DNA from 3 places in the Pseudomonas pergaminensis genome. Region 3 is predicted to be linked to each of the others. Evidence: predicted binding sites of a transcription regulator. Region 3 holds the regulator's gene; each other region holds the start of a gene.
What was found. Region 3 encodes sigma-54, which starts transcription at its own class of promoters, with help from an activator protein. Its sites were predicted from a motif close to ANTGGCATNNANNTTGCTNT; they were not measured.

Region 1: a site for sigma-54 is predicted at 2,561-2,580, ahead of flgB (flagellar basal body rod protein FlgB). Genes of this name have one in related genera too.
Region 2: a site for sigma-54 is predicted at 4,583-4,602, ahead of KUA23_RS21670 (flagellar hook-length control protein FliK). Genes of this name have one in related genera too.

The regions. Positions count from the first base shown of each region.
Region 1 covers NZ_CP078013.2:5,100,052-5,106,235, reverse strand. Annotated here, with positions in the region: gene flgA (flagellar basal body P-ring formation chaperone FlgA) at 1-426, opposite strand, end outside; gene KUA23_RS23120 (chemotaxis protein CheV) at 508-1,440, shown strand; gene cheR (protein-glutamate O-methyltransferase CheR) at 1,485-2,312, shown strand; gene flgB (flagellar basal body rod protein FlgB) at 2,625-3,032, shown strand; gene flgC (flagellar basal body rod protein FlgC) at 3,036-3,479, shown strand; gene flgD (flagellar hook assembly protein FlgD) at 3,496-4,224, shown strand; gene flgE (flagellar hook protein FlgE) at 4,256-5,566, shown strand; gene KUA23_RS23090 (hypothetical protein) at 5,791-6,184, shown strand, end outside.
Region 2 covers NZ_CP078013.2:4,795,187-4,801,370, reverse strand. Annotated here, with positions in the region: gene fliI (flagellar protein export ATPase FliI) at 1-791, shown strand, start outside; gene fliJ (flagellar export protein FliJ) at 795-1,244, shown strand; gene KUA23_RS21685 (STAS domain-containing protein) at 1,399-1,704, shown strand; gene KUA23_RS21680 (ATP-binding SpoIIE family protein phosphatase) at 1,701-3,419, shown strand; gene KUA23_RS21675 (Hpt domain-containing protein) at 3,450-3,797, shown strand; gene KUA23_RS21670 (flagellar hook-length control protein FliK) at 4,652-5,992, shown strand.
Region 3 covers NZ_CP078013.2:1,029,578-1,035,761, forward strand. Annotated here, with positions in the region: gene KUA23_RS04625 (ZIP family metal transporter) at 1-715, shown strand, start outside; gene KUA23_RS04630 (HPr family phosphocarrier protein) at 817-1,089, opposite strand; gene rapZ (RNase adapter RapZ) at 1,106-1,963, opposite strand; gene ptsN (PTS IIA-like nitrogen regulatory protein PtsN) at 1,966-2,430, opposite strand; gene hpf (ribosome hibernation-promoting factor, HPF/YfiA family) at 2,441-2,746, opposite strand; gene KUA23_RS04650 (RNA polymerase factor sigma-54) at 2,822-4,315, opposite strand; gene lptB (LPS export ABC transporter ATP-binding protein) at 4,501-5,226, opposite strand; gene lptA (lipopolysaccharide transport periplasmic protein LptA) at 5,226-5,759, opposite strand; gene lptC (LPS export ABC transporter periplasmic protein LptC) at 5,746-6,184, opposite strand, start outside.

The DNA.
Region 1 (6,184 bases), 2.5 Mb from region 3:
GCCGGTGCGCTTGAGCGGGCGGGCAACGACCACCACATCGCGGAACAATTTGACTTGGGCTGGCACGAACACCGTCCAGGGCGAGGCGCCGTCGCAGCGGACCTTGACCGTCACGCGGCCGATCGGTTGGGCGGGGCTTTCCAGGGTGGCTGTCAATTCCTTGTCGCACATGGGCATGCGCAGGCGCGGGTCCAGCTGGTTGACCTGGATTTCGTAACGGCCCGGTGTCTGGGTGGTCGCCAGATAATCTTCTACAGTGAACTCAAGAAAGCCCTGGGTGACGCCGATAAGTAGATCAGGCAAGGTGACGTTGTCTGCGCGGGCCGTGGCGCCCAGGCCCAAGGCAAGCAACGCCAACGCTGCGCAGAGCGATCTGCGGTAACGTGTCAGGATGGGGCGTCGGGAAACTGTCGTTTTAATATCCATGACCAATAAATAGCAAAGGCCGTGCCGTTTAGCGTTGGGTGCGCGTCGCACCCTTTAAGGTTTTAGCGTAGGAGTCTGGGCATGGCAGGAGTAATGGATTCAGTAAACCAGCGCACACAGCTGGTAGGGCAGAATCGCCTGGAGTTGTTGCTTTTTCGCCTGGATGGCAAGCAGCTGTATGGCATCAACGTGTTCAAGGTGCGGGAAGTGTTGCAATGCCCCAAGCTGACGATCATGCCCAAGTCCAGCCCGGTGGTGTGTGGCGTTGCCAACATCCGTGGCGCGACGATCCCGATTCTTGACCTGGCCCTGGCCACCGGTTCCGCGGGTTTGCAGGACCGCGAGAACCCGTTCGTGATCATCACCGAATACAACACCAAGACCCAGGGTTTCCTGGTGCGCTCGGTGGAGCGCATCGTCAACATGAACTGGGAAGAGATCCATCCGCCGCCCAAGGGCACCGGTCGCGATCACTACCTCACGGCGGTGACGCGGGTCGACAACCAGTTGGTGGAAATCATCGACGTGGAGAAGATCCTTGCCGAAGTGGCGCCGACCTCGGAATCGATTTCCGTGGGTGTGGTAGACGCCGAAACCGCGCATAAGGCGATCTCCCTGCGTGTATTGACGGTGGACGACTCCTCGGTGGCGCGTAAACAGGTGACCCGTTGCCTGCAAACCGTCGGCGTGGAAGTGGTGGCCCTCAATGATGGTCGCCAGGCGTTGGATTACCTGCGTAAGCTGGTGGATGACGGCAAGAAACCGGAAGAAGAATTCTTGATGATGATCTCCGACATCGAGATGCCGGAAATGGACGGCTACACCCTCACGGCCGAGATACGTAACGATCCACGCATGCAAAAACTGCATATCATCCTGCATACTTCGTTGTCGGGTGTATTCAACCAGGCGATGGTCAAGAAAGTCGGTGCCGATGACTTCCTGGCCAAATTCCGTCCTGATGACCTCGCATCCCGGGTTGTCGACCGGATCAAGGCAGCAGATCACGGCTAGGGGGATTTCCCCCTGGCGGTCACACGATTTAAGAGGCGGTATCATTGTCTACGGGTAATTTGGATTTCGAACAGTTCCGGGTCTTCCTGGAAAAAGCCTGTGGCATATTGCTCGGTGAAAACAAGCAGTACCTGGTATCCAGCCGTCTCAACAAACTGATGGAGCAGCAGGGCATCAAGTCGTTGGGTGAGCTGGTCCAGCGCATCCAGGGGCAGCCGCGCAGCGGGCTCAAGGAAATGGTGGTCGATGCCATGACCACCAACGAAACCCTGTGGTTTCGCGACACCTATCCGTTTGAAGTGCTCAAGAGCAAAGTGCTCCCGGAAGCCATCAAGGCCAGCCCGGGCCAGCGCCTGCGCATCTGGTCGGCGGCCTGTTCCTCGGGGCAGGAACCGTACTCGATTTCGATGTCGATCGATGAGTTCGAGCGGACCAACATGGGCCAGTTGAAGGCTGGGGCGCAAATCGTGGCCACTGACCTGTCCGGCACCATGCTCACCAACTGCAAGACCGGCGAGTACGACAGCCTGGCACTGGGTCGTGGCTTGTCCCAGGAACGCCTGCAACGCTACTTCGACCCGAAAGGGGCGGGGCGTTGGGCGGTCAAGGCGCCGATCAAGAGCCGTGTGGAGTTCCGCTCCTTCAACCTGCTCGACAGCTACGCCAGCCTGGGCAAGTTCGACATGGTGTTCTGCCGCAACGTGCTGATCTATTTCTCGGCCGAGGTGAAGAAAGACATCCTGTTGCGCATCCACGGCACGCTCAAGCGTGGTGGCTACCTGTTCCTCGGTGCTTCCGAAGCGCTGAACGGTTTGCCGGACCATTACCAGATGGTGCAGTGCAGCCCTGGGATCATTTACCAGGCTAAGTAAGTCGTACGCGGTAAAAAATGTGGGAGCGGGCTTGCTCGCGAAAGCGCAGTGTCAGTCGATGCATGTATCAACTGACAGGCTGCATTCGCGAGCAAGCTCGCTCCCACATTTGTTTTTGCGGCAAACCTTTCAATAGCGGCAACCCGGATTGCCGCTTTACTGGCACCACGCGGAAACCCGTTGCCGCTTTTCTGGCATTGCCGCCCGGCAATCCGCCCCCAAGCCCTTTAAATACGGGCTTCCCACAAACTGGCACACACCTTGCTATAACCCTGTTAACGAACAGCAGGTCAGCCCTTAAAGGTTTCCGCCATGAGCATCAGCTTCGATAAAGCGCTCGGTATCCACGAACAAGCCCTGGGCTTCCGCGCCCAGCGTGCCGAAGTCCTGGCCAACAACATTGCCAACGCCGACACCCCGAACTACAAGGCTCGGGACCTGGACTTTTCCGCCGTGCTCGCCGCACAGCAGGACAAGACCAAGAACGGCACCTTCGCCTTGAACATGACCAACAGCCGTCATATTGAAGCGCAAGGCCTGAGCAATGGTGACGAGTCGTTGCTGTATCGCACACCGATGCAGCCGTCGATCGACCAGAACACCGTCGACGCCCAGCTGGAGCAATCGGCCTACGCCGAGAACTCGGTAAACTTTCAAGCCAGCTTCACCCTGCTCAACAGCAAATTCAAAGGGCTGATGTCAGCCCTGCGTGGAGAGTAAGCCATGTCCCTGTCCAGTGTTTTCAATATTGCCGGCAGTGGCATGAGCGCGCAGACCACGCGTTTGAACACCGTCGCCAGTAACATCGCCAACGCCGAGACCGTGTCTTCGAGCATCGACCAGACCTACCGCGCCCGTCACCCGGTGTTCGCCACCATGTTCCAGGGTGGCCAGAACGGCGGCAGCGATTCGCTGTTCCAGGATCAAGGCGCCGCCGGCTCGGGCGTGCAGGTACTCGGTGTGGTTGAGGACCAGAGCAATCTGGAAGCTCGCTACGAGCCTAACCACCCGGCGGCGAACGAAAAAGGCTACGTGTACTACCCGAACGTCAACGTGGTCGAGGAAATGGCTGACATGATTTCCGCCAGCCGCTCGTTCCAGACCAATGCGGAAATGATGAACACCGCCAAAACCATGATGCAGAAGGTCCTGACCCTGGGTCAGTGATAAGGGGCGCCAAATAATGGCCATCGTTGATACGTCAAACAACACGCCGGTCCAGGACCTTTTCAACTCGAAGGTCAAGACTGCGACAGACAACGCCAGTAGCCTCGGCGACGCTTCCAAGGCTGCGACGGGCAAGCAGGCGTTGGGCAAAGATGCGTTCCTGCAACTGCTGGTCACCCAGCTGAAAAACCAGAACCCGCTGTCGCCACAAGACAACGGCGCGTTCGTGGCCCAGTTGGCGCAGTTCAGCAGCCTGGAAGGCATCAACACCCTGAACGACTCGGTGAATGCGATCTCCAGCAACTTCAGCTCGTCGCAGGCGTTGCAGGCCTCGTCGCTGGTCGGGCGCTCGATCATCATCCAGACCGACAAGGCCATGGTTGATACGAGCAAGAGCATGACCGGTTCGGTGGCGGTGACCTCGGCGGTGGGCAACGTCTCCGTCAAGATCACCGACAAAGACGGCAACGTGGTGCGCACCATCGACATGGGGGCCCAGAGCGCCGGCACCCAGAACTTCATCTGGGATGGCAAGAACGACAAGGGCGAAGTTGCCCCGGCGGGCACCTACACCTTCAACGCCACCACCAAGAACGACAAGGGCGACTCCGTTGCCCTGGCCACTTCGCTGCCAGCGACGGTAACGAGCGTGACCCTGAGCAAGACCGGCGGCGAAATGCTGCTGAACCTGGCGGGCGGCATGGGCAGCGTCAAGCTGTCGCAAATTCAGACTATCGGTACATAGAGCCGGCTAAATACGGCAGAGGGAGAGAAACATGTCTTTTAACATCGGCCTTAGCGGCCTCTATGCGGCCAACAAACAACTGGACGTGACCGGCAACAACATCGCCAACGTCGCGACCACTGGCTTCAAGTCGTCCCGTGCGGAATTCGCCGACATCTACGCCGCGTCCAAGCTGGGCACCGGCCAGAACAGCATCGGCAACGGTGTGAACCTGGCGGCTGTGTCGCAGCAGTTCACCCAGGGTGACGTCAACGGCAGCGGCGGTATCCTGGACATGGCGATCCAGGGTGGCGGCTTCTTCGTGCAGAAGGGCAGCGACGGTTCGCTGGAGTACACCCGCAGCGGTGCCTTCCGTGCCGACAAAGACGGCTACATCACCAACAACACCGGCACTTCGCGCCTGCAAGGCTACGCGGCAGATGCCGATGGCAAGATCATCAAGGGCGGCCTGACCGACCTGCAACTGAACCTGTCGAACCTGCCGCCCAAGGCCTCCACCAAAGTGGACTCCACCAGTAACCTGAACTCCTCGGAGCCGGTGATCGACCAGGTGGCCAAGCCGTTCAACCCGAACGACACCAGCACCTTTACCACCCAGTACAGCACCACCTTGTACGATTCCCAGGGCAACGCGCACCCGATGGTGCAGTACCTGGTGAAAACCGACGGTAACAAGTGGAATGCCTATACCCTGATCGATGGTCGCAACCCCAACGGTTCGGCGCCAACCGGCACCCCATCGACTCCACCTGTGCCATCGGCCTTGACCTTTGACGGCGCCGGCAAGCTCACCAGTGTGGTCACCGGTGGTGTCTCTGATAAGACCCTGACCATTACCGGTTGGGTTCCTGGCACCGTGACCAACGGTGTGTGGAAGGCCAACGGTGCGGATGCGAACCCAGCAGGGATCGCCGTCAACATGGCCAACATCACCCAGTACAACTCGGCCACCTACCGCAACCCACCGGTCACCGATGGCTACGCCACCGGCCAGATCACCGGCCTGAAAATCGACGGCAGCGGCGTGTTGTTCGCCACGTTCAGCAACCAGCAGAGCAAGGCCATCGGCCAGATCTCCCTGGCCAGCTTCAACAACGAGCAGGGCCTGCAGCCAGCCGGCGGTACTACCTGGAGAGAGACCTTCGCCTCCGGCCAGCCGGGTTACGACACCCCGCAAGCCGGTACCCTGGGTTCGATCGTGGCCAACTCCCTGGAGAACTCCAACGTCAACCTGACCAACGAGCTGGTGGACCTGATCAAGGCCCAGAGCAACTATCAGGCGAACGCCAAGACCATCTCCACCCAGAGCACCATCATGCAGACCATCATTCAGATGACCTGATGCGGTAGCGCTGCACAAGAAGCCCCTCGTAAGAGGGGCTTTTTTGTGGGCGTAGGAAAAGTGCCCTCGACACATCGGGTTACTCGCTTTGAGGCCTGGGAAGGAACGCTGCGTAGCCATTCTGCCACTGATTGAACCGGAGCCTGGCTGGCTCACCAATCAAGAGGGGCAAGGGTATGTTGCATTCAGGAGTGTCCGGGCCGGGGACCGGTCGTGTGGGGTATATGCCTGGCCTTGCCGGTGGAGAGACACCTGCGGTTGCGCCGGTGACTGAAGTGTCTGCGGTCAAGCAGTTGCTTGGCGAGCTGTTCGATGCGCAGCAGAGCGGCAAGCACCAAACGATGCAGGACACGCGCGACAAGTTGAATGCGCTGCGCGAGAAAATGGGGGGTGAGGCATTCAAGGACGCCCTCAAAAAGATGATGGAGGAGGCTGACGAGACACTTCGCGCGTTTCTCAGGCAACTGTTGATGCAGTGGTTTCCGGATGAGGGCGATGCACCGTCACCTGCTCCGCCGTTACCTGCTCCATCGTTGCCGCGTGGTGGTGGCGGCGGCCCTAGGGTTCCCCGAAGTGGTTTCGGGCCCTCTGAGTCCATGAGCAACAAGCCGATTACTG
Region 2 (6,184 bases), 2.8 Mb from region 3:
GCTTTACCGAGGCCGACATCATCGTGGTGGGGCTGATCGGCGAGCGGGGCCGCGAGGTGAAGGAATTCATCGAGCACAGTCTCGGCGAAGAAGGCCTCAAGCGCTCGGTGGTGGTTGCATCCCCAGCGGACGATGCGCCGCTGATGCGTTTGCGCGCCGCCATGTACTGCACGCGCATCGCCGAATATTTCCGCGACAAGGGCAAGAACGTCCTGTTGCTGATGGACTCGCTCACGCGTTTCGCCCAGGCCCAGCGGGAAATTGCCCTGGCCATCGGCGAACCGCCGGCCACCAAGGGGTATCCGCCGTCGGTGTTCGCCAAGCTGCCCAAGTTGGTGGAGCGCGCCGGTAACGCCGAAGCCGGTGGTGGCTCGATCACCGCGTTCTACACTGTATTGTCCGAAGGCGATGACCAGCAGGACCCGATTGCCGACTCGGCGCGGGGCGTGCTCGACGGCCACATCGTGCTGTCACGGCGCCTGGCGGAAGAAGGGCACTACCCGGCCATCGACATCGAAGCGTCCATCAGCCGGGTGATGCCGGCGGTGGTTACGCCGGAACACATGGCCCGCGCCCAGCATTTCAAACAACTGTGGTCACGCTACCAACAGAGCCGCGATTTGATCAGCGTTGGCGCCTACGTGGCCGGCGGTGATCGCGACACCGACCTGGCCATCGCCCTGCAACCGCAGTTGGTGACCTACCTGCGCCAGGGCCTCAACGACAAGATCAGCATGGGCGAGAGCGAAGCACACTTGCAGACGATCTTCGCCCCCGCGCCGGGCGGCTAAGCCATGGCCAACAGCCGCGCCGCACGCCTGGCTCCGGTGGTGGACATGGCCGAAAAGGCCGAGAAAACCGCCGTTCAGCGCCTGGGTTATTTCCAGGGGCAGGTGCGCTTGGCCGAAAGCAAACTGGGCGACCTGGAGCGTTTCCGGGGTGAGTACCAGCAGCAGTGGATCGAGCGCGGCAGCAAAGGCGTATCGGGCCAGTGGTTGATGGGCTACCAGGGCTTTCTCAATCAGTTGGAAACGGCTGTCGGCCAGCAGCGCCAGAGCCTGGCGTGGCACCAGAACAACCTCGATAAAGCCCGCGAGAGCTGGCAAGCGGCGTTTGCCCGGGTCGAAGGTTTGCGCAAATTGGTGCAGCGTTATATCGACGAAGCACGCGCGCTTGAAGACAAGCGCGAGCAAAAGCTGCTCGACGAACTGTCCCAGCGCCTCCCACGCCAGTCCCAGTTCTAAATGTGCTCGCGAATGCGCTGGGTCAGTCACAGATATATCAACTGACACACCGTATTCGCGAGCAAGCCCGCTCCCACAGTTGATGTGTGGTGTTGCTCAGATCGGGTTCGCCTGCTAAACCTTGTCTCATTGCCAAAGACAAGGAAGCAGTCGCATGTCAGTCGAGTCGGAAGTATCCCTGGATGGGACGAAGTTGACGATCGCGGTCAAGGGCCGGTTTGATTTCGGCAGCCATCAAGCGTTTCGTGATGCTTACGAGCGTTTCTATAAAGTGCCTGAGTTGTACGTCGTCGACTTGAAGGAAGCCACCTACATGGACAGCTCCGCCCTGGGTATGCTCCTGCTGTTGCGTGACCATGCCGGTGGCGATAATGCCGAAGTGCAGGTGATCAACAGCAACTCCGATGTGCGCAAGATCCTCGCCATCTCCAACTTCGACAAACTGTTCGACATCAGTTGAGCGCCCTGGCCCCGGTCCTTGAGCCGCTGACGATCCTGATCGCCGAAGACAGCGCCGCCGACCTGCTGTTGCTGTCGACCATCGTACGGCGCCAAGGGCACCAGGTGCTCACGGCCACCAATGGTGCCGAAGCGGTCGAGGTGTTTATCCGCGAGCGCCCGCAACTGGTGTTGATGGACGCACTGATGCCGGTGATGGACGGCTTTGAGGCGGCGCGCCGGATCAAGCAACTGGCGGGTGAAGAGTTGGTGCCGCTGATCTTCCTTACCTCCCTGCGCGAGAGCGAAGCGCTGGCGCAGTGCCTGGATGCGGGCGGCGATGACTTTTTACCCAAGCCCTACAACCAGCTTATTCTCGCCGCTAAGATCAACGCCATGGACCGCCTGCGGCGGTTGCAGGCCACGGTCTTGCAGCAGCGCGACCTGATTGCCAAGCATCATGACTACCTTCTGCATGAACAGCGGGTGGCCAAGGCGGTATTCGATAAGGTCGCGCATTCCGGTTGCATCAATGCCGCACCGAACATTCGCTACCTGCAATCGCCCTATGCGTTGTTCAACGGCGACCTGCTGCTGGCCGCCTACACACCGTCCGGCGATATGCACGTGCTGCTCGGCGACTTTACCGGCCATGGCTTGCCGGCGGCGGTGGGCGCCATGCCCCTGGCGGAAGTGTTCTATGGCATGACCGCCAAGGGTTACGGCCTGGCACAGACCCTGCGCGAGATGAACGCCAAGCTCAAGCGCATCCTGCCGGTGGACATGTTCTGCTGCGCCACCCTGTTGTGCCTGAGCACGCAGCGGCGCGTGGTGGAAGTGTGGAACGGCGGCATGCCCGAAGGCTATGTGCATGAAGTCGCCAGCGGCAAGCGTACACCGCTGGCGTCGCGGCATTTGCCGTTGGGGGTGTTGTCGGCCGAAGCATTTGATGACCGCACCGAAGTCTGGCCGATGGCGTTGGGTGACCGGGTGTTCCTGCTGTCTGATGGTGTGTTGGATACCGCCGATGCCAATGATCAGCTGTTCGGCGCCGAACGCTTGCAGCAGGTATTCGCTGCCAACCGTGAGCCGGATCGTCTGTTTGAAGACATTGAACAGGCCTTGGCGGCGTTTCGGGGTGAGGCGCGAGATGACGTGAGCATGGTGGAGATCACCCTGCAAGCGGGCCAGCAACTGCGTGCCAGCGGGCCGTTGTATGCTGACAGCGGCCAGTCGTGCCCGCTGGACTGGTCGGTGAGTTTTGAATTCCGCGCAGAGACCTTGAAGCGTTACAACCCATTGCCGTACTTGCTGCAATTGTTGCTGGAGATCCATGGCCTGCGGGAGCAGAGCGGGGCGCTCTACAGCGTGATGGCCGAGTTGTATTCCAATGCCCTGGAACACGGGGTGTTGGGCCTGGATTCGCGGCTCAAGCGCGATGCCCAGGGGTTTGCCGAGTATTACCGCCAGCGCAATGACCGCCTGGTGCAGCTCAACAGCGGCTACATACGCGTGCATGTGCAAGTGCTGCCGACCGCGGCGGGCGGCCGCATGACCCTGCGCGTCGAGGACAGCGGGCCTGGTTTTGACGTGGAACAGGTGCTGGCGCGGCCGCTGGATATTGACCGTCTGTCTGGCCGGGGTTTGAGCCTGGTGCGTCAGTTGAGCAGCGATGTACGCTGGTCTGATGGCGGGCGCAGTGTCTGCGTGGAGTTTTGCTGGGAGGCTCTGGCATAATCCGCCGATTCTTGATCAAGGAGCGAGCAAGTGGTTGATCTACATCTGGACCCGGAGGTGTTGTCGGGTCTGCAGGAAGTCATGGAAGGCGAGTATCCCAAGTTGCTTGATACCTTTCTCGATGATTCCCAGAAGCGCGTCGAAGCGTTGCGCAAGGCCAGGGATGATGCGAAGGCGTTGGGGCGCATTGCGCATAGCTTCAAGGGGAGCAGTGGGAACCTTGGGGCGGTGAGGTTGGCGCAGTTGTGTCAGCGGTTGGAGGTTGAGTCCGTTGGGCCTGTGGTTGGGGATCTGGGGGAGTTGGTGGATCAGATTGATCGGGAGTTTGCGTTGGTGAAGCCGTTGTATGAGACGGAGCGGCAGCGGTTTCAGATCTGATTGAGTACATATCCGTTATTTAGGTAACGGCGGGTATTGGTTCCGCCCTTACGGCGGCTCACTTTTGAAAAGCGCAAAAGTAAGCAAAACGCTCTTGCCCCAACACTCGGCACCTCGCTTAGGCTCGGTGTGCCCTCACTCCGGCTTTGGAGCGTGGGCCGCCGCGATGGGCCATCCTTGGCCCAGCGCGGCTAACCCGGCGTCCTGCCGGGTTACCCACGCTCCAAAGCCTGCGTTCGGCCAGCGTGTTTGACGGGGCGCCTAAGATCAAGATCAAGAGCGACTCGCTTCGCATCGTGGATACGCGGTCCATTGTAGGAGCCGGCTTGCCGGCGAAAAACGTGAGATCGCCGCGTTTATCCAGATGTACCCCCATCATCGTTAACGACCATCGCCGGCAAGCCGGCTCCTACAGGACCGCGTTGGCTTTTGCCTTTGCTTCACACCACTCAAGCCGGCTGTCAGGCCGCTGTGCTTTTGCTTTTGATTTTGATCTTAGGCGCCCCGTCAAACACGCTGGCCGGAATCTGACAGGGATTTGGGGGGTAAACCGGCAGGGATGCCGGTTTAGCCGCCCCGCGCCATGGATGGCGCGTGGCGGCGGCCCCACAAATCACTGTCGGATTACGGGCATACCGAGCCTAGGCGAGGTACCGAGTGTTGGGGCAAGAGCCTTTTGGTTACTTTTGGGCTCTTTTCAAAAGTGACCCGCCGTAAGGGCGGAACCAATATCAGCCGTTACCTAAAAAACGGATATGTACTCAATAAAACCAACCGCCCCCAAACCTGGCCCGACTCTTGCTCTACCTCCCAATACTGCATCCCCGACCCCCATGCAGTGGAGACCTTTACCTATGCCAGTCGCCCCGAATTCGCTCCTTCAGGCTGCCCCCGCGGCCAAGCCTAAAGCGCCCGCCGCCAATCCACCGGCAGTGGCTGCGGACCCACGGGACAAGGGCCCTGGCTTCGCTCAAGTGTTCGCCAACCAGGCTTCCAAACCCACGGCCAAGGCCGACGACAATTCGCCCAAGCCCACCGCCGGCAAGTCTTCCGACGCCAGTGCCAAGCCAGCGGCAAGCAGCGACAAACCTGCCGCCAGCACGCCAGCGGTTGCCGATAGCGGCAATACCTTGCCTGCCAAGCCACCGGCCAACACCGACGACAGTGCCAGCAAGGACGACGACGCGCCTGCCGACCCATCCCTGGTACAGCAGCCCCCGACAGACCCGGTGGTCGATCCGGCACTGATTGCCACCGTCACCCCGGTGGCCGTGCCAGTGCCGGTTGAAACCCCAGCGCCTGTCACCACCGCCAAGGACGACAAAACCCAGCCGGTGGTGGCAGCGCCGGTCGCCGCGACCGAGGAGGCCAAGCCGGCCTTCGATCCGGAGGCCGATCCCCTCGACGCTATGCCGACCGTGCGCCTGGCGATGGAGCAGGGTGGCCACGTGTCGGCCAGCAGCCAGGCCTCGGCCAAAACCGCGCCGGCACCGACCCAGGATCAGCCGACCGCCGCGCAGAACTTCGCCGCTGGCCTGGCCAATATGGTTGACCAACAAGCCACCAAGGACAGCACCGACCAGGGCGGCGACAAGGCCTTCAGCGGGCTGATCGACGACGGCCTCAAGGACCTGAAGAATGCCAGCAGCGACACCCGTGTCGATGACTTCGCCAACCGCCTGGCCGCGTTGACGCAAGCGGCCACGCCGAAAACCGCCAATGCCTTGCCGCCGGTGACCAATGCGCCGTTGGCCATGCACCAGAGCGGCTGGACCGACGAAATCGTCAACCGTGTGATGTACCTGTCCAGCGCCAACCTCAAGTCGGCCGAGATCCAGTTGCAGCCGGCTGAACTCGGTCGCTTGGATATCAAGGTCAACATGACCGCCGACCAACAGGCCCAGGTCAATTTCATGAGCGCCCACCCGGTGGTGCGTGAAGCGTTGGAAAGCCAATCCGGCCGCCTGCGGGAGATGTTCGCCCAGCAGGGCATGGGCCAGGTGGACGTCAACGTCTCCGACCAGTCCCGTGGCCAGGAACAGCAGCAACAACAGGCCCAGACCCGTGGCGTGAGCAGCAGCGGCGGACGTGGCGGTGATAATGGCGACAGCGGCAATCATATTGATGTAGCTGAAGCGGTGACGCCCGTGACCTCAACCGTGATCGGTTCCAGCGCGGTCGACTACTACGCCTGATTCAAGCCTTGCACAGGCCCAGATGTGGGGGCGGGCTTGCTCGCGAATGCGGTGGATCAGTCAGCACTTCTATCGCTGACCTAGCGCTTTCGCGAGCAAGCCCGCTCCCACAGGGATCAGTTGCAAGGCAGATTGCAGGGTGTTCTTCCCAATCTGCCAGACAACTCTGGCATAACACTTGCTCTTGCCATT
Region 3 (6,184 bases):
TGGCGCCGTGCCGGTGCTGGTCATCCGACGTATGCCGGTGGCGTTGAGCGATACATTGCTGGGCTTTGGCGCCGGGATGATGCTGGCGGCGACGGCGTTTTCGCTGATCGTGCCGGGCATTGCCGCGGCTGAAGGCCTGGGGCTCTCGCCCTGGGGGGCAAGTGGCCTGATCAGCTTTGGCATTATGCTGGGAGCATTCGGGCTGTATCTGGTTGACCGCAAGGTCTCCGGCGCTAGCCCGGAAATGCTGGTGGGCACGCCGGACAAACCGGTGATTCCACCGCGCATTTGGTTGTTCGTGTTTGCCATCATCGCCCATAACATCCCCGAAGGCATGGCGGTCGGCGTCTCCGCAGGCGGCGGTATGCCGGATGCAGACAGCCTGGCGATGGGCATTGCGTTGCAGGACGTGCCCGAAGGCCTGGTGATTGCGTTGGTGTTGGCCGGGGCAGGGATGTCGCGGGTCAAGGCGTTCCTGATCGGTGCGGCGTCAGGTCTGGTTGAGCCGGTGTTTGCGGTGCTCTGTGCCTGGCTGGTCAGCCTGGCCGAGGTATTGTTGCCGTTGGGTCTGGCCCTGGCCGCCGGCGCGATGCTGCTGGTGGTGACCCACGAGGTCATTCCCGAATCGCGGCGCAATGGTCACGAAAAGCTCGCCAGTTTGGGGTTGTGCATCGGGTTTTGCTTGATGATGGTGATGGACACGGCTTTGGGATAACGCCCGCTCCCTTGTAGGAGCCGGCTTGCCGGCGATCAATCCTTGAGACGTGCAGTGCGCTTGGCGACGCCTTCGCCGGCAAGCCGGGCTCCTACAGAGGGTTATTCGCCTTCGTCGAAGTAGTTGTTGATCAGCGCCACCAAGGCGTCCATCGCTTCCTGCTCCTGCTCACCTTCGGTCTTCAAGTGAATCTTGGTGCCCTTGCCCGCTGCCAGCATCATCATCGCCATGATGCTTTTGCCGTCGACCATCGATTCCGGTGAGCGCCCGGCGCGGATCTGACAGGGAAACTGCCCAGCCACACCCACGAATTTGGCGGAGGCCCGGGCGTGCAGGCCCAGCTTGTTGATGATTTCAATTTCCAGAGCGGGCATCGCGCAGGTGTTCCTTTCAGCTAAGGTCGCGGTGGCGGACCTGGACGTTCTTGAGGGTTTGTTGCAGCACCTGGCCCAGGCGCTCGGTCAGGTAGACGGAGCGGTGGTGGCCGCCGGTGCAGCCGATGGCGATGGTGACGTAGGCGCGGTTGCTGGCGGCGAAGCGTGGCAACCATTTGAGCAAGTAGCTGGAAATGTCCTGGAACATCTCCTCCACATCCGGCTGCGCTGCCAGGTAATCAGCCACGGGCTGATCCAGCCCGGACTGTTCGCGCAGTTCCGGCTTCCAGTAGGGGTTGGGCAGGCAGCGCACATCGAACACCAGGTCGGCGTCCACCGGCATGCCACGCTTGAACCCGAATGACTCAACAAGAAATGCCGTACCGGGCTCCGGCTGATTCAGCAGGCGCAGCTTGATGGCGTCGCGCAGCTGATACAGGTTGAGGCTGGTGGTATTGATCTTGAGGTCAGCGAGGTCAATGATCGGCCCCAGCAGCTTGGTTTCGTCTTCGATGGCTTCTGCCAGGGAACGGTGGGGGCTGCTGAGGGGGTGGCGTCGACGGGTTTCGGAGAAGCGCTTGAGCAAAGTCTCTTCGTCGGCGTCCAGGTAAAGCACATCGCAATGAATATGCTTGGCGCGCACTTCCTCGAGCAATTGCGGAAATCGCTCAAGGTGGCTGGGCAGGTTGCGGGCATCAATCGAAACGGCGACCAGGGGTTGCGCCAGTTCGGTGTGGATCAGCGCACGCTCCGCCAGTTCCGGCAGCAGGCCGGCGGGCAGGTTGTCGATGCAATAGAAACCGCTGTCCTCAAGAACATTGAGGGCGGTACTTTTACCCGAGCCAGAACGGCCGCTGACGATGATCAAACGCATGATTACTGCCCGTTCTGTTCATCCAGGACAACCTGGTACAGCGCCTCATTGCTACTGGCGCTACGCAGTTTGTCGCGTACTTCCTTGCGGTCGAGCATGCTGGCGATCTGCCTGAGCAGTTCCAAGTGTGCATCGGTGGCGGCTTGCGGGACCAGCAGAACGAACAGCAGGTCGACCGGGGCGCCGTCGATAGCGTCGAAATCGATGGGGGCTTCCAGGTGGAGCAGGGCGCTGACGGGTGTTTCGCAGCCTTTGAGGCGGCAATGAGGAATGGCGATGCCGTTACCAAAACCGGTAGAGCCGAGTTTTTCACGGGCAATCAGCGCATCGAACACATCCTGCATCTCCAGATCCGGCACTTCGCGCGCGATCAGGTTGGCAATTTGTTCGAGGGCTTTTTTCTTGCTGCCTCCCGGCACGTTCACGAGGGAACGGCCGGGGGTCAGGATGGTTTCAAGTCGGATCATGGGGGGAGAGTTAACGACCTGTACCTTGCATCAGGTGCAGATTCTTTTCCTTATGCTTTATGAGTTGGCGGTCCAGCTTGTCGTAGAGCGAGTCGATCGCCGCGTACATGTCTTCATGTTCTGCATTGGCGACGAGCTTCGCATTCGGTACGTGCAGGGTGGCCTCGATTTTCTGCTTGAGCTTATCGACCTCCATGATGACCTGCACATTGGTGATCTTGTCAAAATGCCCCGCCAGCTTGTTCAGCTTGCTTTCGGTGTATTCACGCAGGGGTTTGGTGACTTCCAGCTGGTGTCCACTGATGTTGACTTGCATACAGCTTCTCCTTCGTTGCCAGTGCATAAAGCGGCAGGTAGGAATACCTGCCACTGGAACGCTGTGGCCCGCCCGTCACATCAAACGCTTACGCTCGCTGGAAGGCGCGATCCCGAGGGACTCGCGGTACTTGGCGACGGTTCGACGGGCGACCTGAATGCCTTGTGCCTCCAGTAAACCAGCGATCTTACTGTCACTCAATGGCTTTTTCTGATTTTCCGCGGCAACCAGTTTTTTGATGATCGCGCGGATCGCCGTGGACGAGCATTCACCGCCTTCGGAGGTGCTGACGTGGCTGGAGAAAAAGTATTTCAGTTCATAAATACCCCGTGGGGTATGCATGAATTTCTGCGTGGTTACCCGTGAAATCGTCGACTCATGCATGCCAACCGCTTCGGCGATGTCATGCAGTACCAGCGGTTTCATCGCTTCGTCGCCGTATTCCAGAAAGCCGCGCTGGTGCTCGACGATTTGGGTGGCGACTTTCATCAGGGTTTCGTTGCGGCTTTGCAGGCTCTTGATGAACCAGCGGGCTTCCTGCAACTGGTTGCGCATGAAGGTGTTGTCGGCACTGGTATCGGCGCGCCGTACGAAGCCTGCGTATTGAGGGTTGACCCGCAGGCGCGGCACCGACTCCTGGTTCAGTTCCACCAGCCAGCGCTCGTTGTCCTTGCGCACGATGACATCGGGCACCACGTATTCGGCTTCGCTGGATTCGATTTGCGAGCCGGGACGCGGGTTGAGGCTCTGTACCAGCTCGATGACCTGGCGCAGGTCGTCTTCCTTGAGCTTCATGCGACGCATCAATTGGCTGTAGTCGCGGCTGCCCAGCAGGTCGATGTAATCGGTGACCAGACGCTGGGCCTCGGCGAGCCATGGGGTCTTGGCGGGTAGCTGGCGCAATTGCAGCAACAGGCATTCGCTGAGCGTGCGCGCGCCGATACCGGCAGGCTCGAACTGCTGGATGCGGTGCAGGACGGCTTCGATCTCGTCCAGCTCGATATCCAGTTCAGGGTCGAAGGCTTCAAGAATCTCTTCAAGCGTCTCGTCTAGATAACCCTGGTTGTTGATGCAGTCGATCAGCGTCACGGCGATCAGGCGATCGGTGTCCGACATCGGCGCAAGGTTCAGTTGCCACAGCAGGTGGCTCTGCAGGCTCTCGCCGGCGGAGGTGCGGGTGGTGAAGTCCCACTCGTCGTCATCGTTGCTGGGCAGGCTGCTGGCGCTGGTCTGGTAGACGTCTTCCCAGGCGGTATCGACCGGAAGCTCGTTGGGAATGCGCTCGTTCCATTCGCCTTCCTCAAGGTTGTCCACCGTAGGGGCGGTTTCCTGGTAGGAGGGTTCCTGCACGTCAGAATTGGGTTTTTGCTCGATGTTATCGGCCAGTGGGTCTGCGTTATCGAAGTCGTCGCCTTCTTCCTGGCGTTCGAGCATCGGATTGGACTCCAGGGCCTCCTGGATTTCCTGTTGCAGGTCCAGTGTCGACAATTGGAGCAGGCGGATGGCCTGTTGCAGCTGCGGTGTCATCGTCAGCTGCTGGCCCATTCTCAGGACTAGCGATGGTTTCATGGCAGGGGCTTAACACCTTATTCGCCGGCGCAATGCGCCATCCACGACAGGGCGCGTGAGCGCCAAACATAAGCAAATTATATGCCTGATGTCGGGGGCTTTGCCTAGAGCGCGGTAACAATAAAAATCCGGAGGTTTTCATTGACTCCCGCGCACCTTGGCAAACGGCCTTGACACCACGGTGTTTACAGGCGGAACTCGTGACCCAGGTACACTTCCTTGACCAATTCGTTGGCCAGGATAGTGGCGGAATCGCCTTCGGCAATCAGTTGGCCATCGTTGACGATATACGCGGTTTCGCAGATATCGAGCGTTTCACGGACGTTGTGGTCAGTGATCAGCACGCCAATGCCCTTGGCCTTGAGATGATGGATGATCTGCTTGATGTCGCCCACCGAGATCGGGTCGACGCCGGCAAACGGTTCGTCCAGCAGGATGAACTTGGGCGCGGTGGCCAGGGCGCGGGCGATTTCCACGCGGCGACGCTCACCACCGGACAGGCTCATGCCGAGGTTGTCGCGGATATGGTTGATGTGGAATTCCTGCAGCAGGCTTTCCAGCTCCTTGCGGCGGCCGTCACGGTCGAGTTCCTTGCGGGTCTCGAGGATGGCCATGATGTTATCGGCGACCGACAGTTTGCGGAAGATCGACGCTTCCTGCGGGAGATAGCCGATACCGGCGCGTGCGCGGCCGTGCATCGGCTGGTGGCTCACGTCCAGGTCGTCGATCAGGACGCGGCCCTGATCCGCCTGGACCAGGCCGACGATCATGTAGAAGCAGGTGGTCTTGCCGGCGCCGTTGGGGCCGAGCAAGCCGACGATCTGGCCGCTGTCGATCGACAGGCTGACGTCGCGCACGACCTGACGGCTTTTATAGGCCTTGGCCAGATGCTGGGCTTTCAGGGTTGCCATTACTCGGCCTTCTTCTTCGGCTGGATAACCATGTCGATGCGTGGACGAGGCGCGGTGACCTTGTTGCCATTGGCACGACCGGCGTTAGCGATCTGTTTCACGGTGTCATAGGTGATCTTCTCACCTTCCGTCGAGTTGCCATCGGGGCTGAGCACCTTGGCCTGGTCGATCAGGACGATGCGGTTCTGCTGGGCATGGTACTGGATAGTCTTGCCGTAGCCTTTCATCGGGCCGGTATCGGTCGCGGACTGCTTCTGTTCGAAGTAAGCCAGGTTGCCCACCGACGTTACCACGTCGATATCGCCCGATTGGGTGCGCGTCAGTGTCACCGTATTGCCGGTGATCTTCATCGAGCCCTGGGTGATGATCACACCGCCGGTATAGGTGGCGACGCCTTGCTTGTCATCGAGCTGTGCATCGTCAGCCGAGATGTGGATCGGTTGCTGGCTATCGTTCGGCAGAGCCCAGGCGCTCACGCTTCCCAGTGCTGCGCCCAGACCGAGCAAAATAGGGAGAGTTTTAACGAGCCTCATACTGTCCTCTTACGTTCGATAGCAGGTGTATCCTGCTTTCTTTCAAATACGCTTTCATTCCCTTGCCAGTCGATACACCGCCAGCGCCGTCGATTCTAACGTCTTGCTCGGTCTGCGCATATTGCTTCTGCGGGAATACGGTCATGCGACTGCTGGTAATCACGGTCTCACGTTTTTTATCGTCCGTGCGCGCAACGCGCACCGAGTCGATCAGTTCCACCTCGGTACCGTCCGGGTTGACCTCACCACGTTTGCTGGTGACGTGCCATGGGAACTCGGTACCGCGGTAAATGTTCATGTCCGGATTGGTCAGCAGCGTGACTTCGCTGGCCTTTACATGCTCGACCTTGTCCGAAGTCATCTCGTACTGAACCTTGCCGTCTGGCAGGAATTGCACGCTCTTGGCATTGATGGCGTAGTAGTCG